One region of the Streptomyces sp. NBC_00090 genome, then DNA from elsewhere that is predicted to be linked to it. Evidence: riboswitches for the same ligand, from Rfam matches in the RefSeq annotation. Region 1 holds a riboswitch; each other region holds the start of a gene.
What was found. A riboswitch is a leader RNA that binds a small molecule or an ion and turns the genes downstream of it on or off. The one in region 1 is predicted to bind thiamine pyrophosphate.

Region 1 (10,527 bases):
CGCGCTCGCGCAGGACGTCGCGGAGGGTGCAGCCGGCGACGTACTCCATCGCCAGGTAGACGTACGCGCCCTCGGCGCCCTGGTCGAAGACGCCGACCACGTTCGGGTGGGCGAGCCGGGCGACGGACTTCGCCTCGCGGATGAAACGCTCGACGAAGGCGGCGTCCGTCGCGAGGGCGGGGTGCATCACCTTGAGCGCGAGGACGCGGTCGAGGCGGGTGTCGACAGCTCGGTAGACCGTGGCCATCCCGCCGACGGCGATGCGCGCGTCGACGCGGTAGCGGCCGTCGAGCAGCCGCCCGACGAGGGGGTCCTGAAGGGTCGTGTCCACGGCGTCGAGTCTACGAGCCGTGGACACGCGCCCCACGCGGATGCCCCGCTACTGCAGCGCAGCTGTGACGAGCGCCGCAGCCGGCCGGGGCGCGCGCGTCAGAACGCCGGGCGCTCGGGGTCCAGGTGCGGGCGGCCCTCCACGGGGGAGGAGGCCTCCGCGAAGTGGCGGCGGGGGATGCGGCCCGCCCGGTGCGCGAGCCGGCCCGCCTCCACCGCGTGCCGCATCGCCGAGGCCATCAGGACCGGCTCCTGCGCCCGCGTCACCGCCGAGGCCAGCATCACCGCCGCGCACCCCAGCTCCATCGCGAGCGCCGCGTCCGAGGCCGTGCCGGCCCCCGCGTCCAGGATCACCGGCACCCCCGCCCGCTCCACGATCAGCTGGAAGTTGTGCGGGTTGCGGATCCCGAGACCCGACCCGATCGGGGAGCCGAGCGGCATGATCGCCGCGCACCCCACGTCCTCCAGCTTCCGCGCGAGGACCGGGTCGTCGTTCGTGTAGGGCAGGACGGTGAAGCCCTCGTCGACCAGGGTCTCCGCCGCGTCGAGGAGCTCCACCCCGTCGGGCAGGAGGGTCCGCTCGTCGGCGACGACCTCCAGCTTGATCCAGTCGGTGCCGAGCGCCTCCCGCGCGAGCCGGGCGGTCAGGACCGCCTCGCCCGCCGTGAAACAGCCCGCCGTGTTGGGCAGGACGCGGATGCCGAGCCGCTCCAGGACGGAGAGGACCGAGCCCTGGACGGTCGGGTCGAGCCGCCGCATCGCGACGGTGGTCAGCTCGGTGCCGCTGGCGATCAGCGAGCGCTCCAGGACGTCGAGGCTGGGCGCCCCGCCGGTGCCCATGATCAGGCGCGAGGAGAACTCCGTACCCCCGAGGGTGAACACGTCGTCGGACATCGCGCTCAGCCCCCCTGCACCGCGGTGAGGATCTCCACCCGGTCGCCCTCGCCGAGCGGCGTCGCCGCCCACTCGCCGCGCGGGACGACGGTCTCGTTGAGGGCGGCGGCGACGCCGGAGCGGGCCGTGGTCAGCGTGGCGACGAGGGCGTCGAGGGAGAGGGGGCCGGAGAGCACGCGCGGTTCTCCGTTCACGGACACGTTCATGCGGGCTGCTCCTGACGTACGGGAGGAGTGGGGGAGAAACGCCGGGGGGTGAAGGGGCGCGCCTCGTCGGGGAGGGTGCCCGTGGTGAGCACCTCCGCCATGACGTCGCCGGTGACGGGGGTGAGCAGCACCCCGTTGCGGTAGTGGCCGGTGGCCAGGTGCAGGCCGGGCAGGGCGGTCGGCCCGAGCAGTGGTGCGTTGTCCGGCGACGCGGGGCGCAGTCCGGCCCGGGTCTCGGTGAGCGGCAGCTCGGTGATCCCGGGGACGAGCTCGTGGGCGTCGCGCAGCAGCTCGTACACCCCGCCCGCCGTCACCGTCGTGTCCCAGCCCAGCTCCTCGCTGGTGGCGCCGACGACGAGCTCGCCGTTCTCCCGCGGCACCAGGTAGACGTGGCTGCCGCGGACGACGGCCCGGACGGTCCGGGAGAGGAAGGGGGCGTACGCGGCGGGCACCCGCAGCCGCAGGACCTGGCCCTTCACGGGGCGCACCGGCGGCAGCACCTCCTCCGGCACGCCCGCGAGGCGTCCGCTGAGGCTGCCGGCGGCGAGGACGACCTGGTCGGCCGTCAGCTCCTCGCCGCCGGCGAGGACGACTCCGCGGGCCCGGTCCCCTGCCACCGTCAGGCGCTCCGCGAGGACGCGGTGGAAGACCACCCCGGCCCGTTCGCAGGCGAGGAGGAGCGCGGCGGCCAGCCGGCGCGGGTCGACCTGGTGGTCGCCGTCCACGCGCAGCCCGCCGCGCACGCCGGGGGCGAGCATCGGTTCGAGGCGGCGGCACTCGCGTCCGCTCAGCCACTCCGAGGTGAGGCCGCAGCGGGTCTGGAGGGCGTGCAGCTCGCGCAGGTGGGCGCGGTCGTCGGCGTCGAGGGCGACGGCGAGGGTGCCGCAGGCGCGGTAGCCGACGTCGTGGCCGGAGCCGGCCGCGGCGCCGCCGGTGGCCTCCGCGAGCTCGGCGACGAAGTCGGGATAGCGGCGGGCGGAGGCGAGGTTGAGACCGAGCAGGGTCTCCTCGCCGTAGTGGAGTTCGGTGACGGCGGCGAGCATCCCGGCCGCGACCCGCGCGGCCCCGCCGCCCGGATCCGGGTCGGCCACGGCGGTGCGCAGCCCGCGCTGCGCGGCCCGCCAGGCCGTGACCAGGCCGATGATGCCGCCCCCGACCACGAGGACATCGGAAGAACGCATGGGCGTCCAGCCCCTCCCTTCGCCGGCATGACCCGGATCAGGTTCGTACGGTCGGAGGCCGTCCCAGCCTCCCTCTCAGCCCGGTGCGTCCGGGCTCCCGCGAGTGCTTTACGCCCGCCACACTAGCTTCCGCCTCCGGCGGGCCACAGACCCCACCCTTCCTGACGGTTCGTCAGATGCGTAAGGTGGTCGGGTGAGCGAGCAGAAGCAGCCCCAGCAGCATGTCGTGATCGTCGGTGCCGGGATGGCGGGTGTGCAGACCGCCGTGGCCCTGCGCGAACAGGGCTTCACCGGCCCCGTGACCCTCATCGGGGCCGAGCCCCACCAGCCCTACGACCGGCCTCCGCTCTCCAAGGCGATCCTCCTCGGCAAGGCCGAGGACTCCGCCTTCGACGTCGACTTCGAGGCCCTCGACGTCGAGCTCCGCCTCGGCCTCGACGTCACCGGACTGCGCGCCGCCGACCACGAGATCGACACCGAGTCCGGGCCCGTCCCGTACGACGTCCTGGTCGTCGCCACCGGGGCCCACCCGATCACCCTGCCCGGCGCCGAGGGCGTCCCCGGGGTCCATCTGCTCCGCACCCTCGACGACGCCGTGCGCCTCGGCCCCGTCCTGGAGCGCCGCCACACCCTCGTGGTCGTCGGCGCCGGCTGGATCGGCGCCGAGTTCGTCACCGCCGCGCGCGAGGCGGGCTGCGCCGTCACCGTCGTCGAGGCGGCCGACCGCCCCCTCGCCGGGGCCCTGCCCGCCGAGGTCACCGCCCCCATGGCCGAGTGGTACGGGGCGAACGGCGCCGAACTCCTCACCCACGCGCGCGTGCGCACCGTCGAGCCCGGAGCGCCCGGTGAGCCCGGCGCCCCCGGCCGGGTCGTCCTCGCCGACGGCCGCGAACTGCCCGCCGAAGCCGTCGTCGTCGGCATCGGCGCCCGCCCCGCCACCGGCTGGCTCGCCGGCTCCGGCATCGCCCTCGACCCGAGCGGCGCCGTCACCGCCGACGACCGGCTGCGCACCTCCCTGCCCGACGTGTACGCCGTCGGAGACTGCGCCTCCTTCCCCTCCGCCCGCTACGGCGAACGACTCCTCGTCCACCACTGGGACAACGCGCTCCAGGGTCCGCGCACGGTCGCCGCGGCGATCACCGGCACCGACTCCGGGCCGTACGACCCGGTGCCCTACTTCTGGTCCGAGCAGTTCGGCCGTTTCGTCCAGTACGCGGGACACCACGCGGACGCCGACGAGCTCCTGTGGCGCGGCGACCCGGCGGAGGAGGCCTGGTCCGTGCTCTGGCTGCGCGCCGGGGTGCCGGTGGCCCTGCTCGCCGTCGGCCGCCCCCGCGATCTGGCGCAGGGCCGCAAGCTGATCGAGACGGCCACCCCCGTCGACCCGGAGCGCGCCGCCGACCCGTCCGTCCCCCTGAAGGCGGCAGTCCGGTAGGGCCCGAGTACCGGCTGTCGGTCCGGGATGGCAGGCTTGTCCCGTGACCGAGATTGACGTAAAGATCGATGCGCTCGTCCCCGCCTGGCTCTACGTGCCCGACATCGCGGAGATGCTCGATGTCGAGGTGACGCGCGTGCGGCAGCTGATCAAGGAAGGTCAGCTCCTCGCCGTGCGCCGTGGAGAGAACAACGCCCTGCAGATCCCCGCCGCCTTCATCCAGGGCGACGCGATCGTCAAGGGCCTCGTCGGGCTCCTGACCGTCCTACGGGACGACGGCTTCACCGACGAGGAGATGCTGGAGTGGCTCTTCACTCCGGACGAGAGTCTGCCGGGCACGCCCGCGCAGGCCCTCAACGAGAATCGCGGCACGGAGGTGAAGCGCCGCGCCCAGGCGCTCGCCCTCTGACGGCCGCACGTACCGAAGACACCACCAGCGGGTGTCGCGGTGGCCGGTCCCTCACGGGCCGGCCCCCGCGGCACCGGCTTCACCGACGGGGGGAACCCACCCATGCCCACACCTCGTGAGCGGCTCGCCGACGCCCGGCTCTACCTGTGCACCGACGCCCGGAAGCGCCAGGGCGACCTGCCCGCCTTCCTCGACGCCGTGCTCTCCTCCGGCGTGGACATCGTGCAGCTCCGCGACAAGGGCATGGAGGCCGGTGAGGAGCTGGAGCACCTCGCCGTCTTCGCCGACGCCGCCCGCCGGCACGGCAAGCTCCTCGCGGTGAACGACCGGGCCGACGTCGCCCACGCCATCGGCTCCGACGTGCTCCACCTCGGCCAGGGCGACCTGCCCGTGCCCGCCGCCCGCGCGATCCTCGGCGGCGAGGTGCTGATCGGCCGCTCCTGCCACGCCGAGACCGAGGCGGCCGCGGCCGCCGCCGAACCGGGCGTGGACTACTTCTGCACCGGGCCCTGCTGGCCCACCCCCACCAAGCCCGGGCGGTACGCGCCGGGGCTCGACCTCGTGCGGTACACGGCCGGTCTGGCCCAAAACCGCCCCTGGTTCGCCATCGGCGGCATCGACGAGACCAACCTCGACGAGGTCCTGGACGCGGGCGCCCGCCGGATCGTCGTCGTCCGGGCGATCACCGAGGCCGAGGACCCGGCCGCCGCGACCGCCTCCCTCGCCAAGCGCGTCCGGGAGCGAGCCGGCTCGTAGCGGCCCGTAGCCGTTCGTATCCGGTTTCTCACGACTCGTAGGGGCGGCCTCCCGCGCGGGACGGCGCCGCGATCTGTCCGAAAAGGTGTCCATCAGGCGGACGCCGTTCACAGTGCTCCCCGGACCCCGTCTAACCTGCCGGTATGGCCCTAGGTACCGCTTCCGTCCGATCGGACCGAGCACGCACGGTGCGCGAGATCCTCGCCTCCGGCGGCACGTCGTACTCCTTCGAGTTCTATGCGCCCCGGACCGAGAAGGGCGAGCAGGTCCTCTGGAACGCGATGCGCCGCGTCGAGGCGGTCGGCCCCAGCTTCGTCTCCGTGACCTACGGTGCCGGCGGCTCCACCCGCGGCGGCACCGTCAAGGCCACCCAGAAGATCGCCTCCGACACCACGCTCACCCCCGTCGCGCACCTCACGGCCGTCGACCACTCCGTCGCCGAACTGCGCAACGTCCTCGGCCAGTACGCGGACGCGGGCATCCGCAACATGCTCGCGCTGCGCGGCGACCCGGCCGGCGACCCGCTGGGGGAGTGGATCGAGCACCCGGAGGGCGTCCTGTACGCCGCCGACCTGGTCCGGCTGATCAAGGAGTCGGGCGACTTCTGTGTCGGCGTCGCCGCCTTCCCGGAGATGCACCCCCGCTCCACCGACTGGGACAGCGACATCCGGCACTTCGTGGACAAGTGCCGCGCGGGCGCCGACTACGCGATCACCCAGATGTTCTTCGACCCGGAGAACTACCTGCGGCTGCGCGACAGCGTCGCGAAGGCCGGCTGCGAGACCCCGATCATCCCCGAGGTCATGCCCGTGGTGAACGTGAAGACCCTCGACCGGCTGCCCCAGCTGAGCAACGCCGCCTTCCCCGCGGATGTGAAAGACCGCATCCTCGCGGTCAAGGACGATCCGGCCGCTGTACGCTCCATCGGTATCGAGTTCGCGACGGAGTTCTGCGCGCGTCTGCTCTCCGAGGGTGTCCCCGGACTGCACTTCATCACGCTGAACAGCTCCACCGCGACGCTCGAGATCTACGAGAATCTCGGACTGCACCAGCAGTCGTGACCGGTCGTACCCGCCCCGACCCGCGGCGGTGACCGTGGAGAGGGGCGGCGGGGCATGGGGTGGACGGTCCTCTACATCGCATTCGGCGTGGTCGCGTTGTGGCTGCTGGGGGAGGTGCTCCTCCAGTACAAGGCGCGGCTGCGCTGGCGTCTGCTCGCCTTCAGCGGCTTCCTCGGCGTCGTCCTGGGCGTCCTGCTGCCCTCGGTCGTGGTCATCATCGTCGGCGCGGTCGGCTTCGCCGTCGGCCAGACCTATGTGACGCTCTCCTTCCGCCGCGGCTTCTCCACCGGCTGGGCGATCGGGGGCAATCCGGGCGCGAGCCGTCGCCGCAGGGCCGGCGGGCAGGCCCAGGCGGGGCCCACCCTCGAGGTCACCGAGGTCTCGTACGAGGCCGTCGACGCGTACGGCAGGGCGGACGGCCACGGGCACGGCCACGACGACTCCGCCACCGCCGCCGAGACCACCGCGGTCTACGAGCCCCAGCCGATGCCCGACGACACCGGCCAGTACGGGATCTACGACGCCGGCCACCTCGGCACCGGCCACCAGGACGCGGGTCAGGGCGCGGGGTACGGCACGGGGTACGAGCAGCAGCCCGCCTACGACCCCTACGCCCCGGCGTACGACCAGCAGCAGCCGGCCTACGACTACGGCACGGCCGCCGGGCAGCAGCAGTACGCCGCCTACTCCGACCCGTACATCGGCCCGGGCACGGACGGCCAGCAGTACACCTCGTACTACGGCGACCCCTACGCCCCCTCGTACACCTACGACACCCCGCCCGGCGGCGTCTGGGTCCCGCAGCAGCGCGACACCGAGCAGCCGCCGCCGCCCCCGCAGCAGCCCCCGCAGGCGCAGAGCCCGTACGGCTACGAGCAGCACCCGGACGAGCAGCAGCAGTACCGCTACTGAGCGGCCCCGGCGGCCCCGGCCCGCCGGGGCGCCGAGACGTCCCAGCGCCCCGGCGGGCCTACTGCGAGCCGCGGAAGTCCGCGCCCTCCACGATGAGGCCCGCCACCAACGCGCCCGACATGCCCGCGTGGGCGAGCCCGCCGCCGGGGTGGGACCAGCCACCCGCGAACCAGAGCCCCGGCAGCGGGGAGCGGTTGGCGGCCGGAAGGAGCAGGCCGCGGGCGCCGGCGAGCGCGGGGCCCGGCACCTCGGCCGACCCGGTGTCCCGCCGTACGTCCTCCGGGGTGCGGACGTGCCGCCACAGCAGCCGCTCGCGCAGCCCCGGCACCGCCTGGGCGGCCGCCTCGACCATCCGGTCGGCGAAGGCCTCCCCGTCCCGGCCCCAGTCCCGGTCCAGCTCCGGAGAGGTGCGGACGGTCGCCGTGACCGTCACCGACTCGTGCTCCGCGTCGGGCCGCAGCGCCGGGTCGTCCGGCCGAAGCACCGTCACGGTCGGCCGCTCGCCGGCCGCGTGCACGACCGTACGGTGGACCGCTTCCGCCTCCCGGGCTCCGCGCAGGGCCAGACAGACCGTCACCCGGCCCGTCCGGTTCGTCTGATGGTGCGGCCGGTCGTCGCCGTGGCCCCCCTCGACGACGTGCTCCTCGTAGAGCGCGGGCACCGGTGCCCCGGAGACCACGTGGTCGGCCTCGACCGTCTCGCCCCCGGCCAGCCGGACGCCGACCGCCCGGCCGTCCTTCTCCGGGACGCCCTCGACCGGCGTGTCGAACACGAACTCCACGCGCCGCTTCCGGCACCGCTCGAAGACCGCGTCGGCCAGCGCCCGGATGCCCCCGGACACGTACCAGCTGCCGAAGGTCTGCTCCATGTACGGCAGGACGACGGCGGAGGCGGGAGCGGTCGCCGGGTCGAAGCCGTACGACCACGCGTACGCGTCGAGCAGCGCGGCGAGCCGGGGGTCGCGCAGCTCCCGCGCACCCACCTGGGCGAGCGTCGTCGTCGGGCGCCGCAACAGGCCCGCCTTGAGTGCCGGGTAGGGCTCCCTGGCCAGCGGGGCCGGGTCGGCCGGCTGCGGCTCCTCCAGGAGCGGGCGCCGGGTCCGGTCCCAGGCCTCGCGGGCCCGCACCAGGAAGTCGCCCCAGCGCTCGCCCGCGCCCGCGCCGAGCGCCGCGTCCAGGGCGGCGACCGTGCCGGCCCGGGAGGCGTTCGGCAGGTCGACGCGCGTGCCGTCGGCGAAGACGTGACGGCTCGCCGGATCGACCTGGGCGAGCGCGACGCACTCCTCCAGGGGCTCCTTGCCGGTCTTCACGAACAGGTCCCGGTAGACGGCGGGCAGATGCAGCAGTCCGGGGCCGGTGTCGAAGGCGAAGCCCTCGCGCGCGAAACGGCCGACCGCCCCGCCGTACGTCCCCGTCCGCTCGTACACCGTCACCCGGTGGCCCGCCACGGCCAGTCGGGCCGCCGCCGCCATGGCGCCGAGTCCCGCGCCGATCACCACAATCCGTGCCATGTCAGCGACCCTATCCGGCGGGTCGGACACCGCCGGAGGTCGGTGGGCAGTGGCCTCGGAAGGGCGGCCGGAGGCGGCTCAGAAGTGGTCGGACTCGTCCGGTGGGGGCTGCGTCCGCGCACGTCTCCCCGCGGCGGCGTCCATGAGGTGTCTCTCCTCACGGCGCTGGGACCGGCGGCGCAGGAAGCGGCGGATCTGCTGGGCGAGGACGAACAGTATCGCCAGGCCGAGGGCGAGCAGGACGGCCGCGATGGTCGCGGCCGCCACCGGGTTGAAGATCGCGAAGGTGACGATCGCGGCCACCCCGAGGTCCTCCGCCAGGCTGAGCGCGACGTTGGAGAACGGCTCCGGCGAGGTGTTGACCGCCATCCTCGTCCCGGCCTTGACGAAGTGGCTGAGGAGGGCCGTCGAGCCGCCGACCGCACCGGCCGCCAGCTCGGGCAGCGAACCGTTCTGCCCGGCCAGCAGGGCGCCGACCACGGCCCCCGCGATCGGCCTGATCACGGTGTGGACGGAGTCCCAGGCCGAGTCGACGTACGGGATCTTGTCCGCCACCGCCTCGCACAGGAACAGCACGCCCGCGACGACGAGGACATCCGTGCGCTGCAAGGACTCGGGCACCTCGTCGGTGAGCCCGGTCGCGCCGAAGACGCCGAACAGCAGGACCACCGCGTACGCGTTGATCCCGCTCGCCCAGCCGCTGGTGAACACCAGGGGGAGTACCGACACGCCCGCGATCGTAACCAGGACTGAGTATCCGTACCTAGAGGGCGAGATGAGTAGGTACGCGGATGGGATCCGGGGCGTCCGGACGGAAGAGTGGTGTCCACGGAAGGGGCGCGGCTCCGGTACCGCCGGCACGGGGCTGCGGAACGGGGCCGCGCGCCTACCGACACGGGGCACGGGGGATGTGCCACGGGGGATGTGCACGGGGGTGCACGCGATGAAGAAAGCCGGTGCGGCGAGGCTCGGGGGGATCGAGCCTCGCCGCACCGGCCTTTTCGCGTGGTGCGGAAGGGGAGGAGGGGGACAGCGGAAGGGGAGGGGGACGGGGGACTCGTACGGGGAGGAGAGGGCGGGTGTGCGGCGCGGGCTAGCGGCCGCCGACCCGGCCGTGCAGCAGGCGCGAGAGCGCCGCGTGCACGTCGTCGAGCGAACGCTCGCTCTGGAAGGCCTGCCAGTCGAGCGCCGCCACGAGCACCATCCCGACCAGCGCCGCCGCCGTCAGCTGGACGTCGATGTCCTCGCTCAGCTCACCGGCCGCGACGCCGTCCCGCAGGACCCCCTCGACCACCGCGACGGCCTCCTGGCGGACCACCAGGAGCGTCGAGTTCCAGGCCCGGTTGGTGCGCCAGAGCTCGGCCACGTACAGCTGGGTGAAGGCCGGGTAGCGGTCGATGAAGACCAGCCCGGCCCGGATCATCGCGTCCAGCGCGTCGACCCGGCTCCCGCCGCGCTCGTCGGTCTCCTCCGCCGCCGTCCGCAGCGAGGCGGTGAGCAGGGAGACCCCGTGCCGCAGCAGCTCCTCGAAGAGCTCGGTCTTGCTCTTGAAGTTGTAGTAGACCGTGCCCTTGGCCACCCCGGCCCGCTCCGCGATCTCGTCCACCGTCGTCGCGGAGAAGCCCTGCTCCGCGATGAGGGTGACGGCCGCCTCGTAGAGCTTCGCGCGGGTGGCCTGGCGTCGGGTGCTGCTGCTGTCCATGGGGTCGATTCTCACAGGTGTCGCGGGTGTCACCGGCCCGGTCTCACAGGGTCAGCTCGGGGTGGAGGCGGTCGAGCGTCCAGACCTGCCGCTTGCGGGCGGAGACGGCGGTCAGGGCCAGGGCGCCCAGG
Region 2 (10,527 bases), 2.1 Mb from region 1:
CTTGCGCAGCGCCGCCGCCACCGGCTCGTGCGCCACCGCAAAGCCGACCCGCAGCCCCGCCAGGCCGTACGCCTTCGAGAAGGTACGGAGCACGGCGACGTTCGGCCGGTCGCGGTAGAGCTCGATGCCGTCGGGGATATCGGCGTCGCGGACGAACTCCCGGTACGCCTCGTCGATCACGACCAGGACGTCGGAGGGCACCCGGTCGAGGAAGCGCTCCAGCTCGGCCCTGCGGACCGCGGTGCCCGTGGGGTTGTTGGGGTTGCAGACGAAGATCAGCCGGGTCCGGTCGGTGATCGCGTCGGCCATCGCGTCGAGGTCGTGCACCTCGCCGTCGGTGAGCGGCACCTGCACCGAGGTGGCACCGCTGATCTGCGTGATGATCGGGTACGCCTCGAAGGAGCGCCAGGCGTAGATCACCTCGTCGCCCGGGCCCGAGGTGGACTGGAGCAGGGACTGCGCCACCCCCACCGAGCCGGTGCCCGTCGCCACGTGCGAGACGGGCACGCCGAAGCGGTCGGCGAGCTCCTGCGTCAGGCCGGTGCAGGCCATGTCCGGGTAGCGGTTGAAGTTCGCGGCGGCCGCCAGCGTGCTCTCCATGACCCCGGGCAGCGGCGGGTAGGGGTTCTCGTTGGAGGACAGCTTGAAGGCCACGGGTCCGCCCGCCGCGGCCGGCTTGCCCGGCTTGTAGGTGGGGACGCCGTCCAGCTCGGCGCGCAGCTTGGGGCTGCTGGTGCTCGTCCCGCTGGTCTCGCTCACAGTGTGGCCTCCTCGACCGTACGTACCGCCAATACTCCTCACCTTATGAGGATTCGCCTCCGCTGCGAATGGCCTGTGGACAACAGGAGGGACACGCTGTGGACACCGCCCCGATCCGTCCCGTGGGGAAGGCCGCGCGGCAGGTCATGAGGAAGATCATGAGAAAGGGCATGAGGAGGGCCGCGAGAAAGGCCCTGGGGAGGGGGAGCGCGGGGCTGGGTGGCGCGCGCCGGTGGCGGGCGCCGTGGCGCGCATCCCCCGTAGAGGTGAGTTGAGACCTCTTCGAGACCTCGCACCCTCGCCAGGCCTATGCGGTTCGACAACCACAGGTCGCATGGCAGAACCTGCAACTACCTTGGATTCCTTGCCCATTGGGCGTTTTCGATCATGCAGAAACGTGCCTGTCAATGCCTGCATATGCGGCCGTCCCGACCACCCCTCATCGCCCTACTATCGGCTCGCCATGACAGCAGCAGGGAAGCACCAGGTGAGCCGGGCACAGACCCGGGGAAGCCGGCAGGGCCGGGCAGGCATCCGGGACGTGGCCGCCGCCGCCGGGGTCTCCATCACGACTGTCTCCGACGCGCTCAACGGCAAGGGCCGACTCCCGGACGCCACCCGCCGCCACGTCCGCGAGGTCGCCGACCGGCTGGGCTACCGCCCATCCGCGGCGGCCCGCACGCTCCGTACGGGTAAGTCGGGACTCATCGGCCTGACCGTGACCACGTACGGGGATGAACCTTTCACCTTTACCGAATTCGCCTACTTCGCGGAGATGGCCAGAGCCGCCACATCGGCCGCACTCGCCCGGGGCTACGCCCTGGTCATCCTCCCCGCAACCTCCCGCCATGACGTCTGGTCGAACGTCGCCCTCGACGGCACCGTCGTCATCGACCCCTCCGACCACGACCCGGTCGTCACCGAACTGGTCCGGCAGGGCCTCCCCGTCGTCTCCGACGGACGCCCCGCCGGCACCCTTCCGGTCACCGCCTGGGTCGACAACGACCACGAAGCCGCCGTCCTCGATCTGCTCGACCACCTCGCCGACGCCGGCGCCCGCCGCATCGGCCTCCTCACCGGAACCACCACCGACACGTACACCCGCCTGTCCACCACCGCGTACCTCAACTGGTGCGAGCGGGTGGGCCAGGATCCCGTCTACGAGGCCTATCCGGCGCACGATCCGTGCGCGGGCGCCGTCGCGGCCGACCGGCTGCTCGCCCGCCCGGACCGACCCGACGCCGTGTACGGCCTCTTCGACCCCAACGGAACCGATCTGCTCGCGGCCGCGCGCCGCTACGGGCTGCGCGTACCGGAGGACCTGCTGCTGGTCTGCTGCAGCGAGTCCACCGTCTACGCCACCACCGAACCGCCCATCACGACGCTCTCCCTCAAGCCACGCAGGATCGGCACGGCCGTCGTCCAGCTCCTCATCGACGCCATCGAGGGGATCGACACCGACGGTCCGGTCGAGCAGGTGATACCGACCGAACTCATCGTCCGCACCTCCTCCCAGCGGCGCTCGCCGCGCACCACGGTCAGCCCGCCGCGCTCACCCGCGAAGGACTGAGAGAGGTCCGACAAAGGACCTGCCGAGGACCCGCCGAGGACCGACCGAGGGCTCGCCGCCCCTCGCCGCCTTCGCCCCTGCCCGTGGGCGGAGGCGGCGAAACCGAGCACCACACGGGCCCAACCCTGGACTGGACCTTCTCAATTCGGGCGAAACAACCGGTGAACCCGGAGTGGACCCGGATTCACCACCCCTGGTGCGTCACACAGGAGGACGCTCATTCCTATGATGGGCGGACGACACCGCGGACCACCCCGACCAGGCCGGTCCGCGATGTGCAGGGCATCGCGACGGTGGTGGAGGGGTCCATGACTCAGGGGGCCGGGCAGGAGCCCGTGGCGCGCACGGCGACATTGCGTGACTTCCGAGTACCGCCGTACGCCCGCGTGCCCGTACAGGGCCATGCCACCGAACCGTCGTCCACGGAGCCGTCGCCGACGCCCCCGTCGGCCGCCGAGCACCTTCCCCCCGTCGCACCGTCGCCGGTCGAAACCGTGCCCGTCGCACCGTCGCCGGTCGAAACCGTGCCGGTCGAGGCCCTGGTGGCCCCGCCCATGCCGACCACCGCACCCGCGCAGGCCGTCGAGACGGCACCGAGCGGGGCTCTCCCCGTCGTCGGCGCACCCGCCCCCGCGCCCGTACCCGCCGACCCGACCCTGCTCCTGGGCCGCCGCGTCGCCCCCGCGTACCCCGGTACGGCCGGTTCCTCCATCGTCTCCGTCGCCACCGGCCACCCCGGCAGCGCCTTCCCCGAGGGCCGGCTCCCGGAGGGCTACACCCCGACCGAGCGCGACCTCCCCGTCATCAACCGCGGCGACACCCTCCAGGTCCAGGTCACCGCCGCCTCCACCGCGGCCGAGCCCGCCGCCGCGACCGGCGAAGGACCGGGGCCCCTCTACGTCGTCGGCGACGTCCACGGGTACCTCGACGAGCTCGTCGCCGCCCTGCGCGCCCAGGGCCTCGTCGACGAGAACGGCGGCTGGGCCGCGGGCAACGCCCGGCTGTGGTTCCTCGGCGACTTCACCGATCGCGGTCCCGACGGCATCGGCGTCATCGACCTCGTCATGCGCCTCTCCGCCGAGGCCGCCGCCGCCGGCGGCTACTGCAAGGCCCTCATGGGCAACCACGAGCTGCTGCTCATCGGCGCCAAGCGCTTCGGCGACACCCCGGTCAACTCGGGCGCGGGCACGGCCACCTTCCAGGCCGCCTGGCTGCTCAACGGCGGCCAGAAGCACGACATGGACCGGCTGCAGGACGTCCACCTCCAGTGGATGTCCCGGCTCGACGCCGTGGTCCTGGAGGACGACCACCTCCTCCTGCACTCCGACACCACCGCGTACCTCGAATACGGCGAGACGATCGAGGACGTCAACGACACGGTCCACGAGATCCTCAACCGGAGCGACGCCGACGAGGTCTGGGACGTGTTCCGGAAGTTCACCAAGCGCTTCGCCTTCCGCGACGAGGGCGGTCCGCAGGCCGTCCAGGAGCTCCTCTCCACCTACGGCGGGCACCGGATCGTGCACGGCCACAGCCCCATCCCGTACCTCCTCGGCCAGGTCGGCACGGAGGAGAGCGAGGGCAACGGTGGCCCGATCGTCGACGGACCCCATGTGTACGCGGACGGGCTCGCGATCGCCATGGACGGCGGCGTGACGATGGCCGGAAAGTTGCTGGTCGTCCAACTCCCCCTGAACGGCTGACGCATAACCCTGCGCATCCGGGGAAGGCGATTTCCGGAAACACCCTGTCAGGTCGTGGCGTCACCGCAATACCATCGGACCATCCGTAGCAGGCTCTCCTCCGTTTCCGCCCGACCAGCCGTTCTCCACGGTTGATCCGGGCCTGCGGAGCATCGGGGGATGCACATGAACGTGGCTCCGTACCTGCTGACCGAGGACCGCGCCGAGTACGAGCGGGTCCTCGACGACGCACTGAGCACCGCCCACGCACGTCCTGATCTCGCCGGAGCCGGGACACGGCTCACGGTCGCGCAACTGCGCTCCATGGCCCTGAACGCGACAGCGCTGATCACCTCAGCGGCGTCGAGCGAGTACGACCACTTCGTGAAGGTCCGCGAGCAGAGCCGTATCGCCGTCGCCACCCGCGTCCCCGCCCCGCAGGACGGCTCCGGCGCGGGGATCGTCGCGATCGTCACCGTGATGGTGCCCGTCCTCGCGGGGGCGGCCGCCTTCATCTTCGTACTGGTCGGCGCGGTGCTGCACGCCATGGCGCCCACCGTGGCGTTCGGCGCGACGCTGCTGACGGCCGGTCTGGTCTTCGGTGCGGTCGCCGCCGCCGGCCTGCTCTGCGCGGCCGCCGGTCTCCTCCGGACGGCCCTGCGCAACAGCCCGACCGCGACGGTCTCGGCTTATGCGCCCACGACCGAGCCGGACGACGAACTGTCCCGCGCCCGGGAGGCCTGGCGCCGCGCCCTGCTCGAACGCGGCGTCCTCCCGTTCCTCCGCGACGCACTCGCCGCCATCACACCACCGAGCACACCACCCGGCGCACCAACGATCGGACCGCAGTCCGGACCCCAGGCCGTGCCGCAGTCCGGCCCCACGGATCCGCCCGGCCCCTGACAACGGCAACGGCCCGCGACTCCCCCGTGGGTCGCGGGCCGTTACCGGTTCAGTGGCTGCCGAGGTCACTCCGCCAGCGGCAGGTAGACACGGCTCCCGCTCGCCGCGAACTCCTTCGACTTCTCCGCCATACCGGCCTCGATCTCCTCCTGCGTTCCGCCGTGCTCACGCCGGATGTCCTGGGAGATCTTCATCGAGCAGAACTTCGGACCGCACATCGAACAGAAGTGCGCGGTCTTGGCGGGCTCCGCCGGCAGCGTCTCGTCGTGGAACTCCCGCGCCGTGACCGGGTCGAGCGCCAGGTTGAACTGGTCCTCCCAGCGGAACTCGAACCGCGCGTCCGAGAGCGCGTCGTCCCACTCCTGGGCGCCCGGGTGCCCCTTGGCGAGGTCCGCCGCGTGCGCCGCGATCTTGTACGTGATGACGCCCGTCTTCACGTCGTCCTTGTTGGGCAGGCCCAGGTGCTCCTTGGGCGTGACGTAGCAGAGCATCGCCGTGCCCCACCAGGCGATCATCGCCGCGCCGATGCCGGAGGTGATGTGGTCGTAGGCGGGCGCCACGTCCGTCGTCAGCGGGCCGAGGGTGTAGAACGGCGCCTCCTCGCAGATCTCCTGCTGGAGGTCGATGTTCTCCTTGATCTTGTGCATCGGGACGTGGCCCGGGCCCTCGATCATCGTCTGCACGTTGTGGCGCTTGGCGATCGTGTTCAGCTCGCCGAGCGTGCGCAGCTCCGCGAACTGCGCCTCGTCGTTGGCGTCCGCGATCGAGCCGGGGCGCAGACCGTCGCCGAGCGAGTACGTGACGTCGTACGCCGCGAGGATCTCGCAGAGCTCCTCGAAGTTCGTGTAGAGGAAGTTCTCCTTGTGGTGCGCGAGGCACCAGGCGGCCATGATCGAGCCGCCGCGCGAGACGATGCCGGTCTTGCGGCGCGCGGTGAGCGGCACGTACGGCAGGAGCACGCCGGCGTGGACCGTCATGTAGTCGACGCCCTGCTCGGCCTGCTCGATGACCGTGTCCTTGTAGATCTCCCAGGTCAGGTCCTCGGCCCGGCCGTCGACCTTCTCCAGGGCCTGGTAGAGCGGCACGGTGCCGATCGGGACGGGGGAGTTGCGCAGCACCCACTCGCGGGTGGTGTGGATGTTGCGGCCGGTGGACAGGTCCATGACCGTGTCGGCGCCCCACTTGGTCGCCCAGGTCATCTTCTCCACCTCCTCCTCGATGGAGGAGGTGACGGCGGAGTTGCCGATGTTGGCGTTGACCTTCACCAGGAACCGCTTGCCGATGATCATCGGCTCGATCTCCGGGTGGTTCACGTTCGCCGGGAGCACGGCGCGGCCCGCGGCGATCTCCTCGCGTACGACCTCGGGGGAGACGTTCTCGCGGATCGCGACGTACTCCATCTCCGGGGTGATCTCCCCGCGGCGGGCGTACGCGAGCTGCGTCACCGCCTGGCCGTCGCGGCCGCGGCGCGGCAGGCGCGGGCGACCCGGGAAGACGGCGTCGAGGTTCTTCAGCCCACCGCCGCGGGGCGAGGTGTGCTTGATGCCGTCGTCCTCGGGGCGGACGGGACGGCCCGCGTACTCCTCGGTGTCGCCGCGCGAGATGATCCAGTTCTCGCGCAGCGGCGCCAGGCCACGCCGTACGTCGGTGTCGATGGTGGGGTCGGTGTACGGACCGGACGTGTCGTACAGCGTCACGTCCTTGCCGTTGGTGAGGTGCACCTGTCGGACCGGCACCAGGAGGTCGGGGCGCGAGCCCTCGACGTACCCCTTGTGCCAGCCCGGCGTGCGGCCTTCCTGGTCGGAGGCAGGCGTGCGTGCATCCTGAATGGTCATGAGACCGATCTCCCTACGCCGGCATTACCCGGTAACAGGTTCGGCGGTCGGCGCAGCCTCTTCCCGTACGTGCGTACGGTGATCAGCGCCCTCTCAGCCCGGTGCTCCGAGCTCCCGCGTGTGCAAAGGTGTCACCACGCTAGCGTCATCCCTGGCGTGCTGAACAGTGGGCCCCCCACCGTTCTTGCGATGATCGGTCGGTGACTTCCCCCCAGCAGCCCCCCGAGCCGCACGGCCACGTCCCCGGTCCCGACCACGGGCACGGGCACGATTCCGGTCCCTCCCACGGGCACGGGCACAGCCACAGCCACGGCCCCGCGGCCCCCGTCTCCCGGCATCTGCGCAGGGTCATCGCCGCGATCCTGATCCCCTTCGCCACCGCCGTCGTGGTCGGGCTCGTGGTCCTGTGGCCAGGCGGCACCCCGGCGCACGAGCGCACCGGCGTCGGCTTCGACCGGCAGACCGAGCAGGGCAAGGTCGTCTCCGTCGAGCAGGTCGACTGCAAGGACGTGAACGCCGGCCAGGTCCCGCCGACCGGCGACACCTCCACGCCGGAGGGCCGCGAGGCGGTCAACGCCCAGCAGGGGCAGTGCGAGAAGGCGACGATCGAGGTCACCAGTGGCCCGGAGAAGGGGCGTACGTTCATCGAGATCGTGCAGCCCGACGCGCCGCGCCAACTGGACGAGGGGCAGGGCGTGGTGGTGGCGTACGCCCCCGACGCCCCGCGCGACCTGCAGTACTCGGTGACGGACGTGAACCGGAAGGTCCCGATGGCGGTGCTCGCCGGGATCTTCGCCCTCGTGGTCGTGGCCGTCGGCCGGATGCGGGGCGTGATGGCGCTCATCGCGCTCGCCGTGAGCTTCCTGGTGCTGACGCTCTTCATCCTGCCGGCGATCCTGGCGGGCTCGAACCCGCTGGTCGTGGCGGTGGTCGGGTCGAGTGCGATCATGCTGATCGCGCTCTACATGTGCCACGGGCTCTCGGCCCGCACCTCGGTCGCGGTCCTCGGCACGGTGATCTCGCTGCTGCTGATCGGTCTGCTCGGTTCGCTCTTCATCGAGTGGGCCTCGCTCAGCGGCAACACCGACGACAACACCGGCCTGATCCACGGCCTGTACCCGGAGATCGACATGTCCGGGCTGCTGCTCGCGGGCATCATCATCGGTTCGCTCGGCGTGCTCGACGACGTGACCGTCACCCAGACCTCCGCGGTCTGGGAACTGCACCAGGCCGACCCGCGCATGGGGCCGCGCGCGCTGTACCGGGCCGGGATCCGTATCGGCCGCGACCACATCGCCTCGGTCGTGAACACGCTGGTCCTCGCCTACGCGGGTGCCGCACTGCCGCTGCTGCTGCTCTTCTCCATCGCGCGGAGCAGCATGGGCACGGTGGCCAACAGCGAGCTGGTCGCCATGGAGATCGTCCGAACGCTGGTCGGTTCGATCGGCCTGGTCGCCGCCGTACCGGTCACGACGGCCCTCGCGGCGCTGGTGGTCTCCGCCGACCGGCCGGAGCCCGACACCGGCGACATGAAGCCGCGGGCGGCGACACGGGGTGGTCGGCGCCGTCGCGCGAAGTGAGTGGCTCCCGGCACAGGGTCCGGGTGAGGGCGGGTTCGTACCGCACCCGCACCCCGCACCCGTATGCGTGCTCGTAGTCATGCCCGGGCCCGTACTCGTACTCGTGCCCGTGCCCGTACTCGCAGTCGTGCCCGTGCTCGTGCTCGGTGTAGCTCCGGTCGCCCTGCCGACTGAGGTCAGCCGGCGTTCTCCTCTGCCAGAATCCGGCCGAGTGCCGCCTCCAGGTTGTCCTCGAAGTCACCGAGTGTCCGTTCCTGACCAAGCGGAACCAGTTTGTCCGTGCGGTCGAGGAACGCGACCAGCGGCGGCGCACTGGCCCGGAACAGGGCGCGGTCGCCGCCCACCTGGAGCCGGATGGAGACGTCCGAGAGCCCCTCGGGGTCCGTCGGAGCGATGTGCACATCACCGTCACCGCTCGGCCTGTTGATCCCGTCGAGCAGCAGTTCCCTGCCGAACGCCCAGGTCACAGGCGCGTCCCCGGGGAGGTGGAAGGTCATCCGCACCGCGTAAGGATCCCGGGTCTCGTATCGCAGCTCGACTGGGATCTTGAAGGAGAGCTCCTCGGAGACGAGGAAGCTCATCAGGACCTCGGCCTGAACCGACTCTCGCATCATGTACCCCGCAGTAGATGAAGCAGTTGTGTAAACACAGCTGCTGAAAGCTGTGACCGAAACGGCCAGGAATGATCCCTCGTGGCCCTCTTGACGCAATCGTGCTGTAAGCGCTAGCAGATCACAAGGAGTGATTTTTCAGATACTGATAGAGAACGCGAGTGAACTGAAGAGCCTTCCGATCTCCGTACGTAGCCGCTCGACTGCTGGGAGCAACCGTTCTTCCTGGTGAAGGGGGAGGGAAATGGCCATCGCGGCCGCCGCGGAGCCCGCTGTGATGGGGATAGCAGCACAGACCGTGCCCAGCGCATATTCTTGACGCTCCACCAGGGGCTCCATTCGCCCCAAACCGCCCAAACGATCCAAAAGGACACGGCGATTACGCACCGTGTACGGAGTAATGGCTTCCACCGGGTGGCGGTCAAGGTGGTCTTGACGAGACTTCGGATCGAGTTGGCTCAGCAGGCACTGCCCGATCGCATGGGCGTGCGCGGTCTCGCGGAAGTCGGCCCATTCCTCCACCGCGGGGGCCGAGGGAGTGTCCGCGACAGCGACGAGCTCGATCTCCCCCTCGCGATAGAGGGCGAAGTACACCGGCACACCGATCTCGTCCCGCCAACGGGCAAGGGAGTCTTCAACCTTGATGCGACGATTCTGCACAGCTCCGCCGCCGGCCAGTCGGACGGCGGCGTCGCCAAGGACGAACACACCCTTCTCGCGGAGCAGATAGCCCTCGTGCGTCAGGGTGCGAAGCAGGTGGTACGTGGTGGGCAGCGGAAGGCCCGTCTCACGGGCGAGCTGCTTGGCCGGGGCTCCGTCCGGATGGGAGGCGACGGCCTCCAGGAGTCTCAGCGCTCGCTGAACCGAACCGATCAGGGTAGGCGCAGCCGCTTGCGTAGCCGTGGCCAAAGGTCACCCCCAGGCGTGACGACGGATGCATTGCACCCGCCCGCGGGGGCCGCCCCCGCGCGCCCGCCGGGCCTGGGAAACCGCTGGTCAGTAGGGAGGTCTACGCCTGTAGTCCCCAACACGGCGGAGGGATTCCACTGTAGTGGCAGGCCTTGGGGCACCGCCCTGATTCCGCCCCTGCGTTCCCCCGCCCGGGCTAATGCCCGCCTGTCGGCTTCGTACCGCTCGGTAGCTTGTGCTACCAGTCCTCACGCGAGCCGGCGGAGGCCTTGAACTTCCGCACGACGTAGATCAGTCCGGCGACGAGGGCCACGAAGAGCAGCACCTTGAACAGCAGCGCGACGACGATCGTCAGGACGCTGGTGATCAGTCCGCCGAAGACCAGCAGGGCGAGGGCGGGTATGGCGACCCACTTCACCCACCAGGGCATCCCCGCGAGAATCTCCTGTACGGCCATGGTCCCTACCTCGCTCTCGATGATCCGTTCCGCGCACTCCGCGCCGAACACCCTCAAGGCTAGGGGCGGAAGATGGCTCATGGGGGCCCTGCGGCCCCCGCTCTCCCCTGATCCGCCCCCTAGGGGGTCGCCTCCTCGTCAGGGCTCAGCTCTCCGGGTCTCGGCTCTGCGGGTCTCGGCTTCCCGAGACGGGCTCCCCCCGGGACTCAGCCCTCAGGAGG
Region 3 (10,527 bases), 3.9 Mb from region 1:
AGGCCCGGCGCGCTCGCCGGGCTCCGCGTCCAGTCCGTCGACCTCACCGACCGCACCTTCGCCCTGCTCTCCGCCTCCGCGGCCGGCGCCGTCTTCCTCGGCTGCCCCATGGAACCGGAGGCCGCGGCCAAGGTCCGCGTCGACGGGGCGCTCGTCTTCCCGCCGGTGCCCGACCTGCCGTTCGACCCCTACCGGTCACGGCTCTACGGACCCGGGGAACTCTTCGACGGCATCACCGAGGCCGGATACGAGTCGACGCCCGACGCCCTCGCGTACGCCTGGTTCGGCCGGACCAGGGCCGACGGCGACATCTTCTCCTCGATGCTCCGCTCGCTCCACGACGACGCCGTCTCCGACGCCCTCGACGAGCTCCTCGCCGGAGCCCGGGTCGTCGGAGTGATGGGCGGGCACGCGATGAGCCGGGGCACGGAGGCGTACGCGGGCGCCGCCCGGCTCGGCAGGTCGCTGGCCCGCTCCGGCCTCACCGTGGCGACCGGCGGCGGACCGGGCGCGATGGAGGCGGCGAACCTCGGCGCGTACCTGGCACCGCTCCCCGACGAGACCCTGCCGGCGGCCCTCGCCGTCCTCTCCACCGCCCCGTCCTTCACCCCCTCCGTGACGGAGTGGGCCCGCGCCGCCTTCGCGGTACGGGCCAGGTGGCCGCACGGCGGGGACTCCGTCGGCATTCCCACCTGGTTCTACGGCCACGAGCCGCCCAACCCCTTCGCCGGCCACATCGCCAAGTACTTCGCCAACGCCCTCCTCCCCCAAGCTCTCGGCTCCGCTCGAGCAGGGGGGACCCCCATGGACGGCCTGCTCGCCCGCTCCACGGCGGGCATCGTCTTCCTGCCGGGCGCGGCGGGCACGGTCCAGGAGATCTTCGCCAACGCCACCCCGAACTACTACGGCTCCCTGGGCGCCCCCACCCCGATGGTCCTGGTCGACCGCGCCCACTGGGCCGAACGGCTCCCGGCCTGGCCCCTCCTGGAATCCCTCGCCGCCGACCGCCCGATGGCGACCCGCATCGCCCTGGTGGACTCGATCGGCGAGGCCCCGGCGACCCTGGAGCGGCTGGCGAAGGCATGAGGAGCACGACCCGGTCCGGGCGAAAACCCGTTGGCCGCCGATACGCCACGCGGAGAGAATCCGCAGGTACGGCGGCCGGGGGAGAGTACGTGGACGAGTTCGTGTGCAGAGGGTGCGGCACCGCGCTGACCGCGCCGTTGTCCCCCGTCGCGCTCCCCGCCCACGCTCACCAGTCGGTCTGGCACCTGATGCTCCCGCCACTGATGGAGCCCGGGACGTACGCCGTCGATCCGGCGCCGTCCGGGCCTCCGTGGCGGACGTGGGAGGAGATCGGGGAGGCCGAGGCCGCGGCCCGAGGCGTCTTCGCTCCGGTGTACTCGGTCTCCTTCGGGGCGCCGGGCAGGATCGTCGTCGCACCGGGCGACACGCGTGGCACCGTCCTGATCCCCGAGAAGTGCGCCGGCGACTGCTTCGGCCCGGACGGCCGGGACGGCCCCAATCTGGCGTGCGAGCGGTGCGGCCTCCCCGTCGCGACCCGCATCGACGACTGCTCGCTCTGGCAGGCGGTGTGGCTCGAACCGGACGCCGTGCGCCGGGTGCCCACCGGAGAGGCCACTCCCCCGCCGGCCGGCTGGGAGAGCGTAGCGCCGAAGCGTCACGGCACGTCCCCCGTCACCCCGGACGGTGGCTGGGATCCCCGGTGGACGGCGGCGGTCGGCACAGCCCTCGCCCATCTCCTGGTGGCCTCGGAAGGCGGGCCGGTGACACTCCCCGACGGCCCCGTCACCGATCTGTTCGGCCGCGCGGCGGCCGCGCTGCTGCCCCGGGGGCCCGTCGCGAAGTCCGTGGCCCTGGCCGGTCCCGGGCTGCCCGCCTCCGGCACGGCCGCCCCGGCCCCCGACATCGCCCTCGTACCCCGACATCCGCGCACGGGCGAGCCCTGGCGACCGCCGTCCGATGCCACGGCGGTCGTACCACTGGCCCCCGACGTGTGGGCCCACCTCGCACTCCCCCGCGAGACGTCACCGCTTCCGGCGTCGGGCACGCTCCCGGACGGTGTCCTCCGCGACGACTACGACTACCCGCCGCCCGACCACCCGTGGGGAATGTTCCAGCCGGACCAGCAGGTGTTCCGCGCCACGCTCGCGCGCCTGCCCGCCGTCCGGCAGCCCTGGCTGCGCGCGCTCCACGACGGGCGCGCCAGGCCCTGACCCGGGTCAGTCGCCCAGCACCACGACGTCCTCCACCGCGAACCCCACGTCCACCCCGGCGCCCACCTCCGGCGCCTCCCGCAGCGGGAACTCCGCCTCCAGCGACGGCCCGTCCGCCGGACGGAGCCGTACCGCCACGCGGTCGCCCCGGAAGGTCCGCGAATCCACGGTCCAGGCCGCCGACGCCCCCTCCGCCACGGCGGTGACGCGCACCCCGCCGGGACGCACGAGAAGCCGCCGCTCCCCCTGCGGCGAGCCCTCCGGCACCGGGACCTTCCCCCACACGGTCTCCGCGACCGTCCCGGCGACCCGCCCCGCCACCACGTTGTCGAAGCCGAGGAAACGGGCCACGAACTCCGAGGCCGGCCGCCGCCACACATCGAGCGGCGCCCCCGACTGGGCGATCCGCCCGTCGCGCATCACCACGACCCGGTCGGCGAGCACGAAGGCCTCGCCCTGGTCGTGGGTGACGGCGAGGACCGTCGTCCCGAGCCTTCCGAAGAGCTGCCGCAGCTCGACGACGAGCCGCTCCCGCAGCCCCCGGTCGAGCTGCCCGAGGGGTTCGTCCAGCATGAGCAGCCGGGGCCGCGGCGCCAGCGCCCTGGCCAGCGCCACCCGCTGCTGCTCGCCGCCGGAGAGCGCGGCCACGGAGCGCCGCTCCGCACCCGGCAGCCCGACGAGGTCGAGGAGCTCCCGCACCCGCTCCGCCCGCTCGGCCTTCCCCGCACCCCGCATCCGCGGACCGAAGGCCACGTTTCCGCCGACGTCCCGCTGCGGGAACAGCTGATGGTCCTGGAACATCAGGCCCACACCCCGCCGGTGTACCGGCACCCCCGCCTGGTCGGCGCCGCCGAGCAGCACCCGGCCGCCGTCGAGCGCCTGGAGCCCCGCGACGACCCGCAGCAGCGTGGACTTGCCGCTGCCACTGGGCCCGAGCACACACACGATCTCGTGCTCGGCGACCTCCAGGTCCACGGCGTCGAGCGCGGCCCGCTCCCCGAACCGCACGGTCGCCCCGTCCAGCCTCAGCATCAGAACTCCCCGGAGGTCCGGTCGGTGCGCAGCCGTTCGAGCAGCAGCAGGGACACCGCGCACACCACCATCAGAATCGTCGAGAGGGCCATCGCCTGCCCGTAGTTGAGCTCACCCGGCCGGCCGAGCAGCCGGGCCACCGCCACCGGCAGCGTCGGGCTGTCCGGCCGGGCGATGAAGACGGTCGCGCCGAACTCGCCGAGCGAGACGGCGAAGGCGAACCCGGCGGCGATCAGGAGCGCCCGCCGCACCAGCGGCAGGTCCACCTCCCGCCAGGCCCGCCACGGCGAGGCACCGAGCACGGCCGCCGCCTCCCGCAGCCGCTCGTCCACCGCCCGCAGCACCGGCAGCATCGTCCGTACGACGAAGGGGACGCCGACCAGGGCCTGCGCGAGCGGTACGAGGATCCAGCTGGCCCGCAGATCGAACGGCGGCTCGTCGAGCGTGATGAGGAACCCGAAGCCGACGGTGACGGCCGAGACCCCGAGCGGCAGCATGAGCAGCGCGTCGAAGCCCCGCACGAGCCGCCCGGCCCGCCGAGTGAGCGCGGCCGCCGCGAGCCCGCCGATCAGCACCGCGATGGCGGTGGCCGCCACCGCGTACCGCAGCGAGTTCCCGATCGCCTCCAGCGGCGGCACCAGGAAGGTCCCGGACTCGTCGAGCGAGCCGAGCGCCCGGTAGTAGCCGAGCCCGTACCCCTGCGGCCCCGCGAAGGAGCGCTCCACGAGCACGCCGAGCGGCAGCAGGATCAGCAGGGCCACCGAGAGGAGGACGCCCGCGAGCAGCGCCCACTGCCCGGCGCCGCGCGGCCGGCGCGCGGTCCGCTCCGGCGGCACGAGCCGCAGCGCGGTCTCCCGCCGTCGCACCGTCCGCGCGTGCACGGCCAGGATCGCCCCGACGGCGACGAACTGGACGAGCGTGAGGACGGCGGCCGTCGGCAGATCGAGCAGCCGGGCCGTCTGCCGGTAGATCTCGGCCTCCAGGGTCGAGTACGCGTCCCCGCCGAGGATCTGTACGACGCCGAAGGAGGTGAAGGTGAAGAGGAAGACCATCAGGGCGGCCGCCGACACGGCGGGCACGAGCGCCGGCAGGGTCACCGTCCGCCAGGCCGTCCAGCGCGAGGCGCCCAGGACCCGGGCGGCCTCCTCCTGGCGCGGGTCGAGCTGCGACCAGAGGCCGCCGACGGTCCGCACGACGACCGCGTAGTTGAAGAAGACGTGCGCGAGGAGGATCGCCCACACGCTGGTGTCGAGCCGCAGCCCCCACAGCTCGTCCGTCAGACCGCCCCGCCCCACGAGCGCCAGGAAGGCCGTCCCGACGAGCACGGTCGGCAGCACGAACGGCACCGTGACCACGGCCCGCAGCACGCTCTTGCCGGGAAAGTCGAAGCGCGCGAAGACATACGCGCCCGGCAGCGCCACGAGCAGGGTGAGACCGGTGGAGGCGGCCGCCTGCCACACGGTGAAACCGAGCACGTCGAGGATGTCCGGCCGGCTCAGCGTCTCGCCGATCCGGCCGAACCGCCAGACGCCGTCGGGCCGCAGCCCCCGGTCGACGATCGACGCGACGGGCCAGGCGAAGAAGACCCCGAAGAACGCGACGGGCAGGGCCATGAGGCCCAGCCGCGCCGCGCTCCCCCGGAGGCCGTGCTTCACGGTGAGGCCGCGTGTCACTTCAGGACGAGCGACGACCACTGCTGGATCCATGCGTCACGCTTCTCCGCGATCTTCGCGGGCGCCATGGTCTCCGGCTTCTCGATCACGACACCGTGCTTCGTGAAGAGCTCCGGCAGCGTCGCGTCCTTCGCGACCGGGTTGACGAACATCTGGAGCGGCATGTCGTCCTGGAACTTCTTCGAGATCAGGAAGTCGATCAGCGCCTTGCCGCCCTCGGGGTTCTTCGCCCCGTTCAGCAGACCCGCGAACTCGATCTGCCGGAAGCAGGTGCCGGTGGAGACCCCGGTGGGAGCCACCTTCGGCTGCGGCTCGCCGTACAGCACCTCGACCGGGGGGCTGGAGGCGTACGACACGACCAGCGGACGGTCGCCCTTGGCCTGCTTGCCGCCGGCCGAGCCGGAGAACTCCTGGTTGTAGGCGAGCTCCCAGCTGTCGACGGTCTTCACGCCGTTGGCCTTCAGCTTCTTCCAGTAGTCCTGCCAGCCCTCGTCGCCGTACTTCGCGGCCGTACCGAGGAGGAAGCCGAGGCCCGGGGAGGACCGCTCCGGGTTCTCGACGACGAGGAGGTCCTTGTACGCCGGCTCCGCCAGGTCGTCGAAGGTCTGCGGCGGCGCCAGCTTCTTGTCCGCGAAGTACTTCTTGTCGTAGTTGACGCAGATGTCGCCGGAGTCGACCGGGGTGACCCGGTGCTCCGCGTCCAGCCGGTACGCGGCCGGGATCCGGTCCACGCCCTTCGCCTCGTACGGGACGAAGATCCCGTTGTCGAGGGCGCGCGAGAGCAGGGTGTTGTCGACGCCGAAGAAGACGTCACCCTGCGGGGAGCCCTTGGTCAGGATCTCCTTGTTGACGGCCTCGCCCGCGTCCCCGCTCTTGAGGACCTTGACCGTGAAACCGGTCTGCTTCGTGAACTCCGCCAGCACCTCCTTGGAGGCGTTGAACGAGTCGTGGCTCACGAGGGTGACGGTCTTCGGCGCGGGCGCGCCGGTCTTGCCCGCGGCGTCGCGGACGTCCTCCGTGCCGCAGGCGGCGAGGGTGGTGACGCCCAGCGCCGCGACGAGCGCGGCGGCGGCCATTCTCTTCGTGCTCGCCGAAATGGTGGTGCTCACTGAGATTCCTCCTGGGTATGACCAGGAAGAGACGCGGCCCCGCCCACCCGAAGGTGGGCAGGGCGCAACAGCTCGAGTTACGACCGAACTTCCTACCCAGAATGACCTGGGCAAGGTTCAGAGGGTCTGCGGTCGCTGTGCTTGTTCGAAAAGCACGTCACCGCACTCTCAGCGCTGTGGCGCTCCCCTGTCGGAATATGGAGATGTGTTCGAGCTCAGGGTACAAGGTCAGCGCTCGGCGGCCGCCAGCTGTCCACAGGCACCGTCGATCTCCTGACCTCGGGTGTCCCGCACGGTCACCGGAACCCCGTGGCGGGCGATGGCCTCGACGAAGGCCTTCTCGTCCTCCGGGCGGGACGCCGTCCACTTCGACCCGGGCGTCGGGTTCAGCGGGATCAGGTTGACGTGCACCCGCTTCCCCTTGAGCAGCCGGCCCAGGAGGTCACCGCGCCACGCCTGGTCGTTGATGTCACGGATCAGCGCGTACTCGATGGAGACCCGGCGCCCCGACTTCTCCGCGTACTCCCAGGCGGCGTCCAGGACCTCACGCACCTTCCAGCGCGTGTTCACGGGCACCAGGGTGTCGCGCAGCTCGTCGTCGGGGGCGTGCAGCGAGACCGCGAGACGGCACTTGAAGCCCTCGTCGGCGAAGCGCAGCATCGCCGGCACGAGACCGACCGTGGACACGGTGATCCCGCGCTGCGAGAGCCCCAGACCGTCCGGCTCGGGATCGGTGAGCCGCCGGATCGCACCGACGACCCGCTTGTAGTTGGCGAGCGGCTCGCCCATGCCCATGAACACGATGTTGGAGAGCCGCGCCGGTCCCCCGGGCACCTCCCCGTCCCGCAGGGCCCGCATCCCGTCCACGATCTGGTGCACGATCTCGGCGGTCGACAGGTTCCGGTCCAGACCGGCCTGCCCGGTCGCGCAGAACGGGCAGTTCATCCCGCAGCCGGCCTGCGAGGAGATGCACATGGTCACCCGGTCCGGGTAGCGCATGAGCACCGACTCCACGAGCGTGCCGTCGTGCAGCCGCCACAGGGTCTTACGGGTCGTGTCGTCGTCGCACGAGATGTGCCGCACCACGGACATCAGGTCGGGCAGCAGCTCCCCGGCCAGCTTCTCCCGCGAGGCCGCAGGAATGTCGGTCCACTCGGCCGGGTCGTGCGCGTACCGCGCGAAGTAGTGCGTCGACAGCTGCTTGGCGCGGAACGGCTTCTCGCCGATCGCGGCGACGGCCTCCTTCCGCTCGGCGGGCGTCAGGTCGGCCAGGTGCAGCGGCGGCTTCTTGGCTCCGCGCGGGGCGACGAAAGTGAGTTCTCCGGGCACTGGACGGGCCACGATCGGGTGTCTCCTCAAAAGGCACGAGGTCTGACATCCCCGACGGGGGAGCGCGGCATGACGATGACGAAGCCGATGCCGAAGCCAGGAGACCTCACTGGACCGTCCCCGCGGCGGCGAGGACGACGGAAGGGCCCGCGGCGCGCACGCCACGAGCCCTTCCAGAGTACCCGCTGTCCGTCAACCCGATCCGACGGACGAAACCGACCGCCCGATCACCCGGTGCCGACGAACAACGCCAACAACAACCACACCACCGGCGCCGTCGGCAGCAACGAGTCCAGCCGGTCCATGATCCCGCCATGTCCGGGGAGCAGCGTGCCCATGTCCTTGATGCCGAGATCACGCTTGATCATCGACTCGCCGAGGTCACCGAGCGTCGCGCTCGCCGCCACCGCCAGACCGAGGATCAGGCCCTGCCACCAGGCCCCGTCGTCGATCATGAACTCCATGCACAGCGCGCCCGCCCCCATCGCGAAGGCCACCGCACCGACCAGACCCTCGCGGGTCTTGCCGGGGCTGATCCTCGGCGCCAGCTTGTGCTTGCCGAAGCGCCAGCCGACCGCGTACGCCCCGGTGTCGCTGACCACCGTCAGGATCAGGAACGTCAGCACCCGCTGCGGACCGTCGTCCGCGGTGAGCAGCATCGCCACGAACGTCGCGAGGAACGGCACGTAGAACGCGGCGAAGACACCCGCCGTGACGTCCTTCAGATACCCCTCGGGGGGCTCCGTCATCCGCCAGACGAGCACCGCGAGCGCCGTCAGCGCCATCGCCACCCAGGCACCCTCGGCGCCCCGGACGTAGCCGGCGACGACCATCGCCGCACCGCCGACCGCGAGCGGCACCAACGGAGCCTTGATCGCCTTGCGCTCCTGGAGGCGGGAGGTGAGCTCCCACAGACCCACGACCACCGCGACCGCTATCACCCCGACGAACGCCGGCTTCCAGATGAACAGCGAGGCGATGATGACGGCGCCGAGGCCGACTCCGACCCCTATGGCCGCGCCCAGGTCACGCCCCGCGCTCTTCTTCTGCCGGGGCGCCGTCGGCGCGGGCGGCGGAGGCGGGGTGGGGCTGGACATGGGCTCCTGCGGGTGCTCGTGCGGCGTCTCGTCACGGAACAGGGGACCGCTCGGGTGAGCGGCCCCCCGGCCGTGACCGTCCTGGAATCCGCCGGCGGGAACGTCGGGCACGATGGGCATGGGCCGAGTCTGCGCCGCCTGATGCCTATCGTATGCGGGACCCGCCGGGGCAGGCCCCTGGTCGGGTCCCCTGCGGCCGATGCCGCCCGGGGCCCCCCAGGAAGAGTCGTTCATCAGACCTCGAGCAGCTCGGCTTCCTTGTGCTTGAGCAGCTCGTCCACCTGCGCGACGTACTTCGCGGTGGTGTCGTCGAGCTCCTTCTCCGCGCGACGGCCCTCGTCCTCGCCGACCTCGCCGTCCTTGACGAGCTTGTCGATGGACTCCTTGGCCTTGCGGCGCACCGAGCGGATCGAGATCTTCGAGTCCTCGGCCTTGCTCTTGGCCACCTTGATGTACTCCCGGCGGCGCTCCTCGGTCAGCTCGGGGAACACCACCCGGATGATGTTGCCGTCGTTGCTCGGGTTGACGCCGAGGTCCGAGTCGCGGATGGCCTGCTCGATGTTGCGCAGCGCGCTCTTGTCGAACGGGGTCACCACGGCCATGCGCGGCTCCGGAACGGAGAACGACGCCAGCTGGTTGATGGGGGTGATGGCACCGTAGTAGTCCGCCACGATCTTGTTGAACATCGCCGGGTGCGCACGGCCGGTGCGGATCGCGGCGAAGTCCTCCTTGGCGACCACGACGGCCTTCTCCATCTTCTCCTCGGCCTCGAGGAGGGTCTCTTCGATCACCACATGCTCCTGCGTGTCGTCGCGTTGTGTCCTGCACGGTGGGTACGACCGGCAGGGCTCTGTCCATCCCCTTGCGGGGCGGTTCCCGGTTCGGGTGTCAGGCCCGGGTGCCCTGGTCGCTCACGAGCGTGCCGATCTTCTCACCCTTCACCGCGCGAGCGATATTGCCCTCGGTGAGCAGTTCGAAGACGAGGATCGGGAGCTTGTTGTCCCGGCACAGGGTGATGGCGGTGGCGTCGGCGACCTTGAGGTCGCGGGAGAGCACCTCGCCGTACTCCAGCGCGTCGAACTTGACCGCGCCGGGGTTGGCCTTCGGGTCGGAGTCGTAGACCCCGTCCACGCCGTTCTTGCCCATGAGCAGGGCCTCGGCGTCGATCTCCAGGGCCCGCTGGGCAGCGGTGGTGTCGGTGGAGAAGTACGGCATGCCCATGCCCGCGCCGAAGATGACCACGCGGCCCTTCTCCAGGTGCCGCACGGCCCGCAGCGGGATGTACGGCTCGGCGACCTGACCCATGGTGATGGCGGTCTGGACGCGGGAGTCGATGCCCTCCTTCTCCAGGAAGTCCTGGAGCGCGAGGCAGTTCATCACGGTGCCGAGCATGCCCATGTAGTCGGAGCGGGCCCGGTCCATGCCGCGCTGCTGGAGCTCGGCGCCACGGAAGAAGTTGCCGCCGCCGATCACCACCGCGATCTCCGCGCCGTCGCGTACGACCGCCGCGATCTCACGCGCGATGGCGTGCACGACGTTGGGGTCGACGCCCAGGCCCGTACCGCCGGAGAAGGCTTCTCCGGACAGCTTCAGCATGTAGCGGCCGGCCTTTTTGCCGTTGTTGTCGTCGCCCTGTACGGCGCCCTGGTTCATGGAGATCTCCTCGTGCACATACGAAGGAGGCCATTGCCTTGGGTCCTCGCGGTATCCCGTACGGCAATGGCCTCCTCGTCAGATCTGCGGTCGTCCTGCGCGGGGGCGGACGACTGCCTCAGACCCTACCGGGGTCCGGTGTCCGTCGCGTTCGCGGACGGACTCAGATGCCGACCTTGATGCGGGTGAAGCGCTTCAGGGTGACACCGGCCTCGTCCAGGATCTGCTGGACGGACTTCTTGTTGTCAAGGGCGTACGGCTGACCGAGCAGCGTCGCCTCCTTGAAGAAGCCGTTCACGCGACCCTCGACGATCTTCGGGAGCGCGGCCTCGGGCTTGCCCTCGGCGCGGGTGGTCTCCTCGGCGACGCGACGCTCGGTCTCGACGACCTCGGCCGG

Region 2: another riboswitch for thiamine pyrophosphate. It lies ahead of thiC (phosphomethylpyrimidine synthase ThiC); the one in region 1 lies ahead of thiO (glycine oxidase ThiO).
Region 3: another riboswitch for thiamine pyrophosphate. It lies ahead of OG361_RS28585 (thiamine ABC transporter substrate binding subunit); the one in region 1 lies ahead of thiO (glycine oxidase ThiO).

The regions. Positions count from the first base shown of each region.
Region 1 is NZ_CP108224.1:2,475,367-2,485,893, reverse strand. It holds gene pknB (Stk1 family PASTA domain-containing Ser/Thr kinase) at 1-331, opposite strand, end outside; gene OG361_RS10975 (thiazole synthase) at 430-1,224, opposite strand; gene thiS (sulfur carrier protein ThiS) at 1,230-1,430, opposite strand; gene thiO (glycine oxidase ThiO) at 1,427-2,611, opposite strand; TPP riboswitch at 2,609-2,722, opposite strand; gene OG361_RS10960 (NAD(P)/FAD-dependent oxidoreductase) at 2,856-4,046, shown strand; gene OG361_RS10955 (Rv2175c family DNA-binding protein) at 4,090-4,455, shown strand; gene thiE (thiamine phosphate synthase) at 4,558-5,211, shown strand; gene metF (methylenetetrahydrofolate reductase [NAD(P)H]) at 5,355-6,272, shown strand; gene OG361_RS10940 (hypothetical protein) at 6,327-7,184, shown strand; gene OG361_RS10935 (phytoene desaturase family protein) at 7,243-8,694, opposite strand; gene OG361_RS10930 (DUF4126 domain-containing protein) at 8,773-9,423, opposite strand; gene OG361_RS10925 (TetR/AcrR family transcriptional regulator) at 9,788-10,396, opposite strand; gene OG361_RS10920 (YhgE/Pip family protein) at 10,440-10,527, opposite strand, start outside.
Region 2 is NZ_CP108224.1:4,586,450-4,596,976, reverse strand. It holds gene hisC (histidinol-phosphate transaminase) at 1-759, opposite strand, end outside; gene OG361_RS20480 (LacI family DNA-binding transcriptional regulator) at 1,223-2,329, shown strand; gene OG361_RS20475 (metallophosphoesterase) at 2,638-4,032, shown strand; gene OG361_RS20470 (hypothetical protein) at 4,192-4,914, shown strand; gene thiC (phosphomethylpyrimidine synthase ThiC) at 4,980-6,749, opposite strand; TPP riboswitch at 6,743-6,877, opposite strand; gene OG361_RS20460 (YibE/F family protein) at 6,950-8,329, shown strand; gene OG361_RS20455 (SsgA family sporulation/cell division regulator) at 8,506-8,940, opposite strand; gene OG361_RS20450 (IclR family transcriptional regulator) at 9,079-9,849, opposite strand; gene OG361_RS20445 (DUF5326 family protein) at 10,088-10,306, opposite strand.
Region 3 is NZ_CP108224.1:6,340,214-6,350,740, reverse strand. It holds gene OG361_RS28605 (LOG family protein) at 1-1,086, shown strand, start outside; gene OG361_RS28600 (hypothetical protein) at 1,176-2,237, shown strand; gene OG361_RS28595 (ABC transporter ATP-binding protein) at 2,244-3,269, opposite strand; gene OG361_RS28590 (ABC transporter permease) at 3,269-4,882, opposite strand; gene OG361_RS28585 (thiamine ABC transporter substrate binding subunit) at 4,939-6,018, opposite strand; TPP riboswitch at 6,123-6,250, opposite strand; gene rlmN (23S rRNA (adenine(2503)-C(2))-methyltransferase RlmN) at 6,280-7,392, opposite strand; gene OG361_RS28575 (phosphatidate cytidylyltransferase) at 7,608-8,711, opposite strand; gene frr (ribosome recycling factor) at 8,711-9,268, opposite strand; gene pyrH (UMP kinase) at 9,366-10,130, opposite strand; gene tsf (translation elongation factor Ts) at 10,294-10,527, opposite strand, start outside.